4 regions of the Bacillus sp. V2I10 genome follow, and region 2 is predicted to be linked to each of the others. Evidence: riboswitches for the same ligand, from Rfam matches in the RefSeq annotation. Region 2 holds a riboswitch; each other region holds the start of a gene.
The links. Region 2 has a riboswitch for thiamine pyrophosphate ahead of tenA (thiaminase II). Riboswitches for the same ligand answer to the same signal wherever they lie in the genome.
Positions count from the first base shown of each region.

Region 1: it holds a riboswitch for thiamine pyrophosphate, as region 2 does, so the genes downstream of both, thiM (hydroxyethylthiazole kinase) here and tenA (thiaminase II) in region 2, are expected to answer to the same signal.
Region 3: it holds a riboswitch for thiamine pyrophosphate, as region 2 does, so the genes downstream of both, QFZ72_RS07095 (MTH1187 family thiamine-binding protein) here and tenA (thiaminase II) in region 2, are expected to answer to the same signal.
Region 4: it holds a riboswitch for thiamine pyrophosphate, as region 2 does, so the genes downstream of both, tenA (thiaminase II) here and tenA (thiaminase II) in region 2, are expected to answer to the same signal.

Region 1 covers NZ_JAUSYV010000001.1:2,748,430-2,751,534, reverse strand. The annotation lists gene thiE (thiamine phosphate synthase) at 1-130, opposite strand, end outside; gene thiD (bifunctional hydroxymethylpyrimidine kinase/phosphomethylpyrimidine kinase) at 120-941, opposite strand; gene thiM (hydroxyethylthiazole kinase) at 928-1,746, opposite strand; TPP riboswitch at 1,799-1,907, opposite strand; gene QFZ72_RS13805 (LysE family translocator) at 2,413-3,036, opposite strand; gene QFZ72_RS13800 (sodium-dependent transporter) at 3,105-3,105, opposite strand, start outside.
Region 2 covers NZ_JAUSYV010000001.1:4,556,278-4,559,382, reverse strand. The annotation lists gene QFZ72_RS23200 (monovalent cation:proton antiporter family protein) at 1-1,581, shown strand, start outside; TPP riboswitch at 1,651-1,760, shown strand; gene tenA (thiaminase II) at 1,833-2,519, shown strand; gene tenI (thiazole tautomerase TenI) at 2,516-3,105, shown strand, end outside.
Region 3 covers NZ_JAUSYV010000001.1:1,422,649-1,425,753, forward strand. The annotation lists gene QFZ72_RS07080 (Rossmann-fold NAD(P)-binding domain-containing protein) at 1-145, shown strand, start outside; gene QFZ72_RS07085 (hypothetical protein) at 163-360, opposite strand; gene thiT (energy-coupled thiamine transporter ThiT) at 611-1,183, opposite strand; TPP riboswitch at 1,291-1,392, opposite strand; TPP riboswitch at 1,535-1,653, shown strand; gene QFZ72_RS07095 (MTH1187 family thiamine-binding protein) at 1,756-2,046, shown strand; gene QFZ72_RS07100 (ABC transporter permease) at 2,021-2,809, shown strand; gene QFZ72_RS07105 (ABC transporter substrate-binding protein) at 2,826-3,105, shown strand, end outside.
Region 4 covers NZ_JAUSYV010000001.1:1,398,069-1,401,173, forward strand. The annotation lists gene QFZ72_RS06955 (MurR/RpiR family transcriptional regulator) at 154-915, opposite strand; TPP riboswitch at 1,186-1,289, shown strand; gene tenA (thiaminase II) at 1,399-2,082, shown strand; gene QFZ72_RS06965 (ECF transporter S component) at 2,082-2,678, shown strand; gene QFZ72_RS06970 (ABC transporter ATP-binding protein) at 2,656-3,105, shown strand, end outside.

The DNA of each region.
Region 1 (3,105 bases), 1.8 Mb from region 2:
CCCGGAACTGAAACATGGATATGCCTCCATTTATTGCTTGGAACAGGACTTTTTCAGGGTCTTCCGTACAGTTTGTGCTGCCCATAATAAAATAAAGCTGAAGTTTCGCACGAACTTCCTCATTCCACATGCAAAGGTCCCCTTTTTTTCTTTTGATAAGCCCAATGATTTGTAGGTCCATGGCCCTGTCCTAATTTAAGATCTTCTTTTATCGCTTCCCGGATGAATGCAACGGCGGTTTCTGCCGAATTATAAATTGACTTTCCTTTTGCGATCTCGGCTGTGATGGCAGCTGCGAAGGTACAGCCTGTTCCGTGCGTATTTTTTGTATGAATACGTTCACTTGTAAAATAGCTGAACTCTGTTCCATCAAATAACAAATCTACTAACTGTTCCTCGTTTTCAGCATGTCCCCCCTTAACCACAACATTTTTCACGCCGAAAGAGTGCAGGATTTTGGCTGCAGTCTGACGATCATCGAGATTGTGAATGGTTAAACCCGTCAGCACTTCAGCTTCTGGAATGTTAGGAGTAACGACCAAAGCAAGCGGCAGCAAATGATTTTTCAATGCTTCCACTGCTTCATCCTGCAATAATGAAGCACCGCCTTTGGCTATCATGACGGGATCTACAATCACTTTGCTCCAATTGAACCTCTTTATTTGTTCAGAGACTGCTTCAATAATTTCACTATTAAATAGCATACCGGTTTTAATGGCATCAGCTCCAAAGTCTGAGCCAATCGCTTCAATCTGCTGCATAACCGCGTCTGAAGTTAATGGAAATACACCATGCACCCCTAGTGTGTTTTGAGCGGTTACCGCTGTAATGGCAGACATTCCATATACATTCAATTCCTGAAACGTTTTTAAATCCGCTTGAATTCCTGCTCCCCCGCCGCTGTCAGAGCCTGCAATCGTCAGTGCTTTAGAGATTGACATGGTAAACCTCCTCAAGTGCAGAAAGTTTTTGAATATCATCTGCTGAAATGTTATAAAGCTTGTTTAAAAACTCGATTTGAAAGCTTCCGGGGCCTTCAATTCCTTCAGCTGCAAGTTCGGCAGCACTCCCGTAAACCGCTAATGCTGCAGCAGAAGCACGAACATAGTCTTTTTCAACCGCGCAAAATGCGCCGATAACAGAGGTGAGCAAGCAGCCTGCACCTGTTACTTTTGTTAGAAGAGAATGACCATTTTTGCATATATATGTTGTTTCTCCATCTGAAACAATATCTTGTTTTCCTGTAATGACCGCAATCGTGTTTAACTGCTTTGCAGCTTTTACAGCAAGTGCGATTAAGTCTCCTTTGCCGTCACCGGAGTCGACTCCTTTTATCGACCAGCTCTCACCAACGACATTTGCCACTTCAGCCGCATTCCCTCTAACTGCAGCGATGTCCAGTTCCCTTACGATTATTTGCGCCGTTTCTGTACGGTATTTTGTTGCGCCTGCACCAACTGGATCAAAAATGACTGGCACGCCATGCTTATTGGCAGATTTCCCTGCAAGCAGCATCGCTTCTACATTTTCTTCGTTTAAGGTACCAATATTTAATACAAGTGCCCCTGCAATTTTCGCCATATCCGCTACTTCTTCCTTGGCGTAAGCCATTACCGGCGATGCTCCGATTGCTAACAGGCCATTTGCTGTAAAATTCGTTACCACAACATTTGTAATATTGTGCACCAATGGTTTTTCTTTTCTTAATTTTTCTAGAATCGCATCAATCGTTTTAGGTTCCAGCATTTTTTTCCCTCCCAAAAAATAAAGAGCACTCTGCCGCGGCAAAGTGCTCATATGTATCCCTGAATCACATCCCTGCGCTGGCATTATCCAACAGGTTCATTCGGTCTACGGCAGATAGCCGTACTCTCAGCCTGATTCCACAAGCTCCCGCTTTCATTATTTTATTTTTTATTTTATGATTCAAAGTCTACTCTTCTGGCACTTAATTTGCAACCTTTAAGCAGATGTTTTCGCATTCATCACTTTTGTTTTTATCAATAAAATTAAAATAAGCAGGATTGGAATGCCAAACTGAAATGGCAAATGAATGTACAAAGGCAAGTCCATTTTTTAAATGCTCTTTAATATTCTGAGCAATGAAAAAAGTCGTGAGAAAGGCAATAGACATGACACAATATATAATCTTATCTGATTTGACAGAAGAAGGAAATTCCTTTAGTTGATACATAAAAAAACACGACGACTTTTATAAATCCTACAATGAAGAAATAATCAAAGATAAATCTCCAGATGCTGAAAAAAATCCATTAAATTAATTATTTCAATTGATTTAATGAGCGGAAATGTAAAAAATGCATTGGTTCTTTGGTACCTATTGTGCTAAAAGTATTTTTCAGCAAGCCAGATGTGCAGCCAAACATAAAAAAGACACCGTAAATGATGTCTTTACTTTCTTTCTATTGCTAATTTAATGCCAAATCCAATGAGTACTGCTCCGGTTATGCCTTCCATCCACTTTTGTACAGCAGGCTTTTTCATGAAAGCACTCAATTGATGAATCAAGTATATATAAATAATAAACCAAATAAATGTAAGAATTGTGTACGTTAATCCCATAATCATAAACTGTGTAAAAGTATTCGATCCCGGCTCCAAAAATTGCGGCAAAAAGGTTAAAAAGAAAACAGCTACCTTAGGGTTTAGGAGATTTGTCAAAAATCCCTGCCTGTAACAGTTGACTTGCTTTGCTTCAGGCTTTTGTTCTTCTCTATCTTGTATTCTGCCCGGTTTTTTTAAAGTCCATAAAGATTTAAGTCCTAAATAAATGAGGTAGCAAGCTCCCGCGTACTTTAGGATTGAAAAAAGAAAAGCTGATTTGACAATAAGTGCTGATAAACCTAATACAGCTGCAAAAGTATGAATTAAAAGTGCTGTCAAAGTCCCGAACACTGTTTTCATTCCTCCTGCCCTCCCGCCAGTAATAGTATTCTTAGTAGCGATGGCTGTATCAGGTCCAGGCAATAAAATTAATAAAATAGACATGATGATAAATAATGATAAGTGCTCCAAGGTTATTCCCTCCATAGGCTGAATTTTACCAATTTTAACATATGGAGGGCCAGCTGAATAGAACTGATT
Region 2 (3,105 bases):
CCGAGCGGGAAGGAAGCGCCAAATACGTTTGCCGTTTCTTTTCTTGTCTTTGTTGGCATCTTTATCTTGTCTCTGCTCTTATCGTATCTGTTTGTTTTCCTTGGTTTTATTGAAAATGCCTTCTTGATGACGCTGATCATTTCCACCATATCACTCGGAGTGGTGGTCCCTACACTGAAGGATGCAGGCATTATGAAATCGAATATCGGTCAGATTATCTTGCTCGTTGCTGTTATAGCTGACTTAGTGACGATGATTCTGCTTGCCGTGTTTGCATCGATATATGGAGGAGAAAATACAAATACATGGCTGCTTCTGCTGTTATTTGGTGCTGGAATTGCTTTATATTTTCTCGGCAAAACCTTTCAGAGCAGATCATTCATAGAAACGATGTCTAAGGGCACGATTCAAATTGGGACAAGAGCTATTTTCACTCTGATCATTGTCCTTGTTGCCTTATCAGAAACAATCGGGGCAGAAAACATATTAGGAGCGTTTTTAGCGGGTGTTCTAGTCTCACTGCTTTCCCCAAATAAAGAAATGGTTCAGAAAATGGATTCCTTCGGGTACGGATTTTTGATACCGATCTTCTTTGTTATGGTTGGTGTCGATCTTGATGTATGGTCGCTGTTTAAGGATCCAAAAATTTTAATGCTGATCCCATTGCTGTTTATTGCGCTGCTGATCTCTAAAATTGTGCCGATTTATTTACTGAAGAGATGGTATGACACAAAAACAACGCTTGCTTCAGGATTTTTGCTGACATCAACATTATCCCTTGTTATTGCGGCAGCTACCATTGGAGAAAGAGTAAATGTGATTGATGCTCAAATGTCGGGTGCGCTCATTTTAACGGCTGTTCTGACGAGTATTTTTACTCCGATTGGGTTTAAGAAGCTATTCCCTGAACAGCTGTCTTCGCAAAAGAAGCTGAAGGTAGCTTTTATAGGAGCCAATCAAATGACACTTCCAGTGACGCGCGAGTTAAATCCGAAAATGTACGATACAACGGTGTATCATACTCATGTCGATAAAAATGATCAGCAGATCGCTGAATCATTGTTTCAAATTGAGGAGCTTGAAGATTACTCAATCGAGACCCTGCAGTCCCAGGGAGTATTTGAAGCTGATATCCTTATTGCTGCTGCTGGTGATGAGGATACGAATGCTGAAATCGCTCTATTTGCAAAAGAGGTTGAAGTTGGGCGGGTGATTGCCAGCATCTCATCACCGTTATTAGACGAGCAGCTAAGAGCGAAAGACATTGATGTCTTCTCTGTTCTGCTGTCTACTAAAACCCTGCTAAGGGCTCTTATTGAAGCACCTGGCATCATGAAGATTTTGACCAATAACGATTCAGCGCTTTATCAGATAAAAATGAACAACAGACGCTACGATGGCATGGTGCTCCGCAGCTTTCCATTTACAGGCGACGTCATTTTTGTCCGTATTTTCAGGGAAAATGAATCGATTGTGCCGCATGGGGATACAGAGCTGAAACGCGGAGATTTACTGATTCTGACTGGATCTGCTGAATATGTGGATGAGCTCAGACAGGAGCTTGAGTTCCATAAAAGTTGATTATTATGACTTGAAAGTTTCTTTGAACATGGTATGATGTACATGTGAATATTTCTAAAATAATATATGAACGACCGCTAGGGGAGCCCTTTTAGAAGGGCTGAGATTGAAGTTTGCCTTCAAGACCCTCCGAACCTGATCTGGCTAAACCCAGCGTAGGGAAGTGGTGTAAAGGTCTATTTATACACCACTTTTCTATGCGAAAAGTGGTTTTTTGCCGTTTTTATACTAAAAATGAGGAGGAACAAAACATGTCATTTTCAAAAGAATGCCGGGAGTATGCAAATAAATGGTGGGAAGGAAGCTTTGAACATCCTTTTGTAAAAGGGATTGGCGAAGGCAGCCTTTCAAAAGAGAAATTTAAATATTATGTGATGCAGGACTCTTATTACTTAACCCATTTTGCAAAAGTCCAGGCTTTTGCAGGGGCGATGGCCCCTGACTTGCATACAACGTACCGGATGTCCGTTCATTCACAGGGTACCTATGAGGCAGAGCTATCTTTGCATCAGCAATTTTCTGTCCTGCTTGGGATCACGGACACCGAACGGAAGGAATTTAAACCATCGCCGACTGCGTATGCTTACACCTCCCATATGTACCGTTCAGTTGCCACAGGAAATCTTGGTGAAATCATTGCAGCTCTGCTTCCATGCTACTGGCTCTATTATGAAGTCGGGGAGCACCTGAAAGATTGCAAGCCTGGTGATGAAGTTTATGAGAAATGGATTGCGACTTATCACGGTGATTGGTTTAAAGAGCTTGTCCTCGAGCAGGTTGCAAGATTTGACGAGCTTGCTCTGCGTGCAAGCGATCATGAGAGACAAATGATGAAGGAAAACTTCCTCATCAGCTCGATGTATGAATATCGTTTTTGGGATATGGCGGAAAAGATGGAAGCGTGGGATGATACACAAACCATGCTGATGCAAAAGTGAAATTGCATCTTGTCACAGATGGACGGCACACTGCTGCAGAGCTCGTGAAAATCATCTCAGATATACATACAGCTGCAGATGCCATTCATATTAGAGAAAAGAATAAATCGGCTGGAGAACTGATCGACTTGATTGAAGCGCTCCATCAAAATGGGGTGCCAAAATCAAAGCTTGTTATGAATGACCGTGTGGATGCAGCTGTTCTTTCTGGTTTGCACCAGATTCAGCTCCCATCGCACAGCTTCAATGTGAAACTGGTGAAACAGCGCTTCCCGCATCTTTCGGTAGGCTGTTCCGTCCACACTGCTGCTGAAGCAGTATATTGTGCTGAAAATGGGGCAGATCGCCTCCTTTTCGGGCATGTGTTTCAAACATCATCAAAAAATGGTCTAGAAGCAAGAGGGATAAGCAAGCTTACGGAAATAGCGGAATCTGTCAGCATTCCAGTCATTGCAATTGGAGGGATCACTCCTGCTGTCATTCCTGATCTAATAGATTTAAAGATTGAGGGAGCAGCCGTGATGTCCTATGTTTTTTCAGCGGATCAGCCAAATCATGCGGCACTTGAACTTGCTGATCATTTAAA
Region 3 (3,105 bases), 3.1 Mb from region 2:
GATTGCGAAAGAGAATGCTTCACCTTATGGATTATCAGGTGATTGGACACTAAATGTGTCAAAGGCTGAAAGTGCTGGATACTCATTTGAGAAATTGGATCCGTACTTAGAGAAATTAATTGAGGCAATAAAAAAAGAAACGTGACAGTGTCGCGTTTCTTTTTAGTGAGGTAAAATCTGCTGATGAAATACCGAAGCAAAATAGGCGAATACAAACCCAAGCGGGAAAGAGAAAATCATAGACCAGCCGTTGACTAATTCTTCTTCGTTGCTGATCCTTATCGCTTCAAAATAACCATATAGAAAATTAATAATCGACAATAAAAAAGTTATCATCATCAATGAGTAGGATAGATTCATCATTTGTCCTCCATAAGAAATCTATTACTACTAGTACATGCCGATGATAGAGAGTTTATGACAAGAAAAGCGGATGGTCTAGATCAGCTCCTAAAGACAGATAAGGATCCGATGGAAAAGTACTGGCTTTTTAGGCGGATCCGTTCTGACTGAGGAGTTGGGCGCTGGAATAGAAATAAATGGAAGGGATTATATAAATTTTGATAGTATAAAAAAGCACCGAAAAAAACATCGGTGCTTTTGGCAGAATCTATTTTCTTTTTAAGACAAGTGATTTAGAAGCAGTGAGCATCAATACTAAGACGATTGAGCAAATGATAAATGTAGGCACCATGTAGGAAGCGTTATAGCCGGCTGAATACAGCAGAACGGGCTTATCACCTGCAAATTCTGCAAAGAATACAGCTCCAGCAAGTGTATGTGCCGCAAATCTAAGGAAGCTTCCAAGAAAAGCTGCTGCCACTACGTAAGCAATTAATCGTCCTCTGTTAAGAGGATTCAAAGAGCTTTGGACTTGTTTATAGAATACTCCTCCTGCACCTACCACGGTAAATGCGACAAAATAGTCAAGAAAACCCTGGATTGGATGTACAATTGTGGTGTAGCCCATAATTGTCTGCAAAACGCCAAGTAAAAAGCCTGTCAGCAGTCCTCCTTTTAATCCGTGGCGAAAACCCATGATCAGGACTGGAATCATTGCAAGTGAGATTGACCCTCCCTGAGGCATTTTGCCAATGAAGCTTGTTGCTAAATCAAGCAGAAATGCAATGGCTGATAGAATCGCTGCTTCTACTAAAAAAACTAAACGTGTATTTGTCTGCATAGCGCTTCCCCTTTTCGGCATTCGACCGGGGCTGTTTTTTTCCATAATAAAAAGCAATGCGGGGAATGTCGGATGGTTTCCACGCACTGCTTTGGTTGGGTTATCACTTGAATCCATCGCCACATCCCTACGTAAGCTTTAACTATACAGGTTCAACGGGTCTGAACAAAACGTTCACTCTCAGCCGAATGGCTCCCCAAGTGGTCAAATGCAATATATGATTTAGACACTACTATACAGGAAGTTGCAAAATTCGACAAGATTAAATTTTGATTTTTTTCAGAAAATAATGGAAAGCTCTTTTATCAGTCTTTACAAGGGTCCAAAACCTTGCTATAGTTTCCATGAATTCAATATATGCAGGGGAGCTGAGTGAACTTGGCTGAGAGGATACTGATTCTGATTCTTGTATCGACCCTTTAACCTGATCTGGGTAATGCCAGCGGAGGGAATGCGGAAGATGCATTATTTTTTCCATAACTTTGCGAATGCGTTAAGGCTGCCCCAGTGGCAGCCTTTTTTGTCGTTCGGTCAGATATTCATATATTAATAAATTTTAAGGAGGATAAAGAATGGCCAGTGTAAATCTAGCATTTCAGGTGCTGCCTAAATCATCAGAAGGGAATACATATGAAATTGTCGACAAAGCGATCGAGGTTGTTCAGCAATCAGGAGTCAAATATGAGGTCGGTGCGATGGAGACGGTGATGGAGGGAGAGCTTGATGAACTGATTAATATTGTTAAGCAAGCGCAGGATGCCTGTATTTCAGCCGGTGCCGCTGAGGTAATGACTCACATGAAAATTCATTACCGTCCAAAAGAAGGGGTCACAATGGATGAAAAACTTAAGAAATACCGTTAAAACACTTTCAGGAATTGCGCTTCCTGGTATAGTGCTGCTGTCATTCCTCTTTTTGTGGGAATTGGCTGTCATCGCATCAAAAGTGGAAAAATGGATTCTGCCGCGTCCGACTCATATTTTCATCACGCTTGCAGAAATGAGGGGAACGATAGGCGGACATATCCTGCAGACTCTGTCGGAAGCAGTGCTTGGTTTATTGATCGCTGTAACAGCAGGTGTATTGATTGCTATCTTAATAGACATGTCAGATTGGGTTCGAAAAGCAGTTGAACCGCTGCTTGTTCTTTCGCAAACCATTCCTATAATAGCGCTAGCTCCATTGCTTATCATCTGGTTCGGATTCGGCATTTTTCCTAAAGTAATTGTCGTGGCGCTCGTTTGTTTCTTTCCGATCGCCATCAATCTGTCTGACGGCTTCCGTTTAATAGACAGGGATATGGTGAAGCTCATGAGAACGCTTGGAGCCAGCCGCAGACAGATGTTTTTAAAACTGAAGCTTCCAGCTGCAACACCTTTCTTTTTTTCAGGGTTAAAAATAGCCGGAACATACAGTGTGATGGGGGCGGTTATCGGAGAGTGGCTGGGTGCAAGCAAAGGACTCGGCATTCTATTGACTCGATCCTCCCAATCGTTCCTGACAGATAAAGTATTTGCAACAATCGTCTTAATAGTAGGTTTAAGCTTAATAATTTTTGCACTCATTGAAATACTGGCAAGAATCATGATGCCCTGGAAATATAAGCAGCAAAAGAATTCTAACTAGCTACGGGGGAGAAAAAATGAAAAAACTCTTATTTATTCTATTTAGTTTAGTATTCATCTTATCTGGATGCGGATCAGCGGAAAAAAACACTAATGAAGAATTAAAAAAAGTGAAGATTATGCTTGATTGGTTTCCAAACACAAATCATACAGGTATTTATGCAGCGAAAGAAAATGGCTTCTATAAAGAAGAAGGTCTTGATGTTGAAATAGTTGAACCTGGTGAAGGAGTCAGTGCGGATCAGATCGTTGCTTCTGGTGAAGTTGATTTTGCTGTCAGCCATCAGGAGAATATTA
Region 4 (3,105 bases), 3.2 Mb from region 2:
TACATATAAAAAGAGTATGGAAGTTCTGAAATCTCCCTCATATTCTTTAACTCACCTCAAAAGAGGAGGGGAGATAAAGTCTGCAAGTTTTAAGTTTTGTTCCTTAGCCTTCATAAAAAAAAGTTTCTAGCATTTACTAGAAACCTCTTACTACTAATGATTCATATATGTCAGGATAATGAAATCCAATATAATGCTTAACGGAAATCTCGAACTCATATCTAATTCACCATAATATCCGTTTGTAATATGTGCATGAAAAGTGATATCAACTTCTTGCTGCAACCGGCTATTTCGTCGGCCAACGACTGCTATTGTCTTTACGTTTTTCTCTTTTAATATATTTGCAAACTCTAGTATATGTAATGTTTCTCCACTATATGATACTAAAATGGCTAAATCATTTTCAGATAAACTATTGGCCACGCATCTTAGTTCATCCCAATCTTCACGTGCACTACAGATTCTTCCTGAAAAGGTAAGCTTTCTAGCAGCTTCCACACAAGTTGGAAGTGATGCCCCAACCCCAAAAAACTCAACATAATTACTTTCTTTAATATACGCTGCAGCTTTTTGAATCTTTTCTTCATTGATATTCTTTAAGGTTTGATCCATTTCTTTTTTTACTCGATCTATCTGAGTCAATATCGTATTTGAAGAAATAATATTTTCATCATCTTTATCATAATCAACGTATTTACTTAACGTGTATTTTAAATCTTGGAATCCCTCGTAGCCTAACTGCTTACACGTTCTGCTAATCGTTGCGGTTGATACAAATAATTCTTTGGCAAGATCATTCACATTGGACTGAACAACGAAATTCGGGTTTATTAAAATATGGTCTAATACCTGTTTCTCTAACTGGCTTAATTGATCTCTGCGTTGAGATAGACGCTTTAAGAATGTTTTCATTGTTCATCACCACTCTATATTGTTCCTTATACTATAGCATATCCATGAAACTCAAAAACAGCAGGATTGGGGTAAAAAAAGGAATACAGGAGGTTTTATTTAAACGTGGCTGGACAAGTGGTAAAAAAGCTAAGTTATAAAAATATGCAATTCCAATTTACATAATAATACAGATTATAAACAGCAAATAAATTTTACTAAATATTATGTTAAGGTCAAATTGATTGACTTTATTAGAAAGCATGTGTACAGTAAATATTAAATTAATAGGAAGACCACTAGGGGAGCCATTTTATGGCTGAGACAGGAGTTATCCTGGACCCTTTGAACCTGATCTAGTTCATACTAGCGTAGGAAAGTGGAGTCAGTGTATGAATATATACAATTATTCTGCCGCTCCATTTTTGGAGCGGTTTTTTCGTATTCAATTATAGTCGCTCCCTATAGTGTCTTCCCGTTATAACCAATAAGGGGGCTAAATGTATGAGTTTTTCAGCAGAACTAAGAAAGGAAGCAAATCCCATCTTTGATGCGATTTTCGAACATCCTTTTGTCAAAGGAATCGCCAATGGAGGATTAAAAAAGGAACAATTAATTCATTATGTTAAACAGGACTTTGAATATTTGAGTTCCTTTATCAGAATCTATGGAATAGCGGTCTCGAAGTGTGAGAATCGTGAAGATATGGATATGTTTAATCAGCAAATTTCATTTATATTAAAAAGTGAAATCCATCCACATAATAACTTTTGTCAAGTAGCGGGTGTTCCATATGAGGTATTACAAGGATATCCGTTATCACCATCTTCACTTCATTACATACGTCATATGCTTACAGTTGCTCACGAAGGAACATTAGGGGAAATTTTAGCTGTCTTATTACCATGTCCGTGGACATATTGGGAGATTGGCAAAAGAATATTAAATGAAGTTAATCCAGATCGCTCTCATCCATTTTATGATTGGATAAATTTTTATGGTAATCGTACAAATTCGATCACAACTAAATTTTGTGCCCGTATAGATGAGTGGGCAAAGGAAGCAACAGAGAGAGAAAAAGAAAAGATGAAAGAACATTTCTTAATAAGTTGTCAGCTTGAATATATGTTTTGGGATATGGCCTATAAACTCGAAGAATGGCCTGTGAAAATGGAGGTAGTAAAGTGATGAGCTGGAAGATGAAAGAAGTAGTTCTTGCTGTCATTCTAGCGGTGGCTTGTGGAGTTATTTATTTAGGATGGTCTACTCTTTGGATTCCGATTTCCGCTATTGTGGGGCCGGTGGGCGCAGGTTTTATGTTTGGGATTTGGGTGATTGCTAGTCCAATAGTAGCGTATATTATCCGAAAACCGGGTGCGGCCCTTATTGCAGAGGTTGCAGCGGCAGCAGTAGAGTTATTAACAGGAAGTCATTTTGGTCTATCGGCCCTTTTAATTGGTGTCTTTCAAGGTATGGGTTCAGAAATCGCATTCGCGATATTCAGATATAAACGCTACAACCTATTTACATTAATGCTATCTGGGGCTCTTGCAGCGGTTGGAAGCATGATCTATAACTTAATTGCCAACGGTTTTGGATATTACACGACAGAAGTATTTTTTGTTACGTTAGTAATTCATGTGATAAGCGGAATTATTCTCGGTGGTTGGTTAGCGAAAGTAGTCGTGGACTCACTCGCAAAAACAGGTGTTTTAGAACAATATGAAATTATGAAGGATAAAAGGAAAAGGGAAAACTTAAATGGAAATGTTTCTGGGATGTAAGGATCTGTCTATTCGCTTTTATAATCGTTCTGAAAAAATACTCAGTAGTATTACATTGTCAATAAATAAAGGGGAGAAAGTATTAATACTGGGGCCTAGCGGGAGTGGGAAATCTACTTTGATTTCCGCTCTTGCAGGTATTATCCCTGAGCATATTGAGGCAGAAGTAAGTGGTGAAGTATTCCTCAGGAAAGATGCCGGCGTTATGTTTCAAGATCCTGATTCTCAATTTTGTATGCTTCATGTGGGTGAAGAGATTGCTTTTAGTCTCGAAAACCGATCTATTCCGCGAAACGATATGGACAAAATGATTACTGACTTGATGGATAAAGTAGGGCTAAAGATTGATAAGAAAACACCAATTGAAACATTATCCGGTGGTATGAAACAAAGATTGGCATTAGCTTGTTTATTAGCATTAGAACCA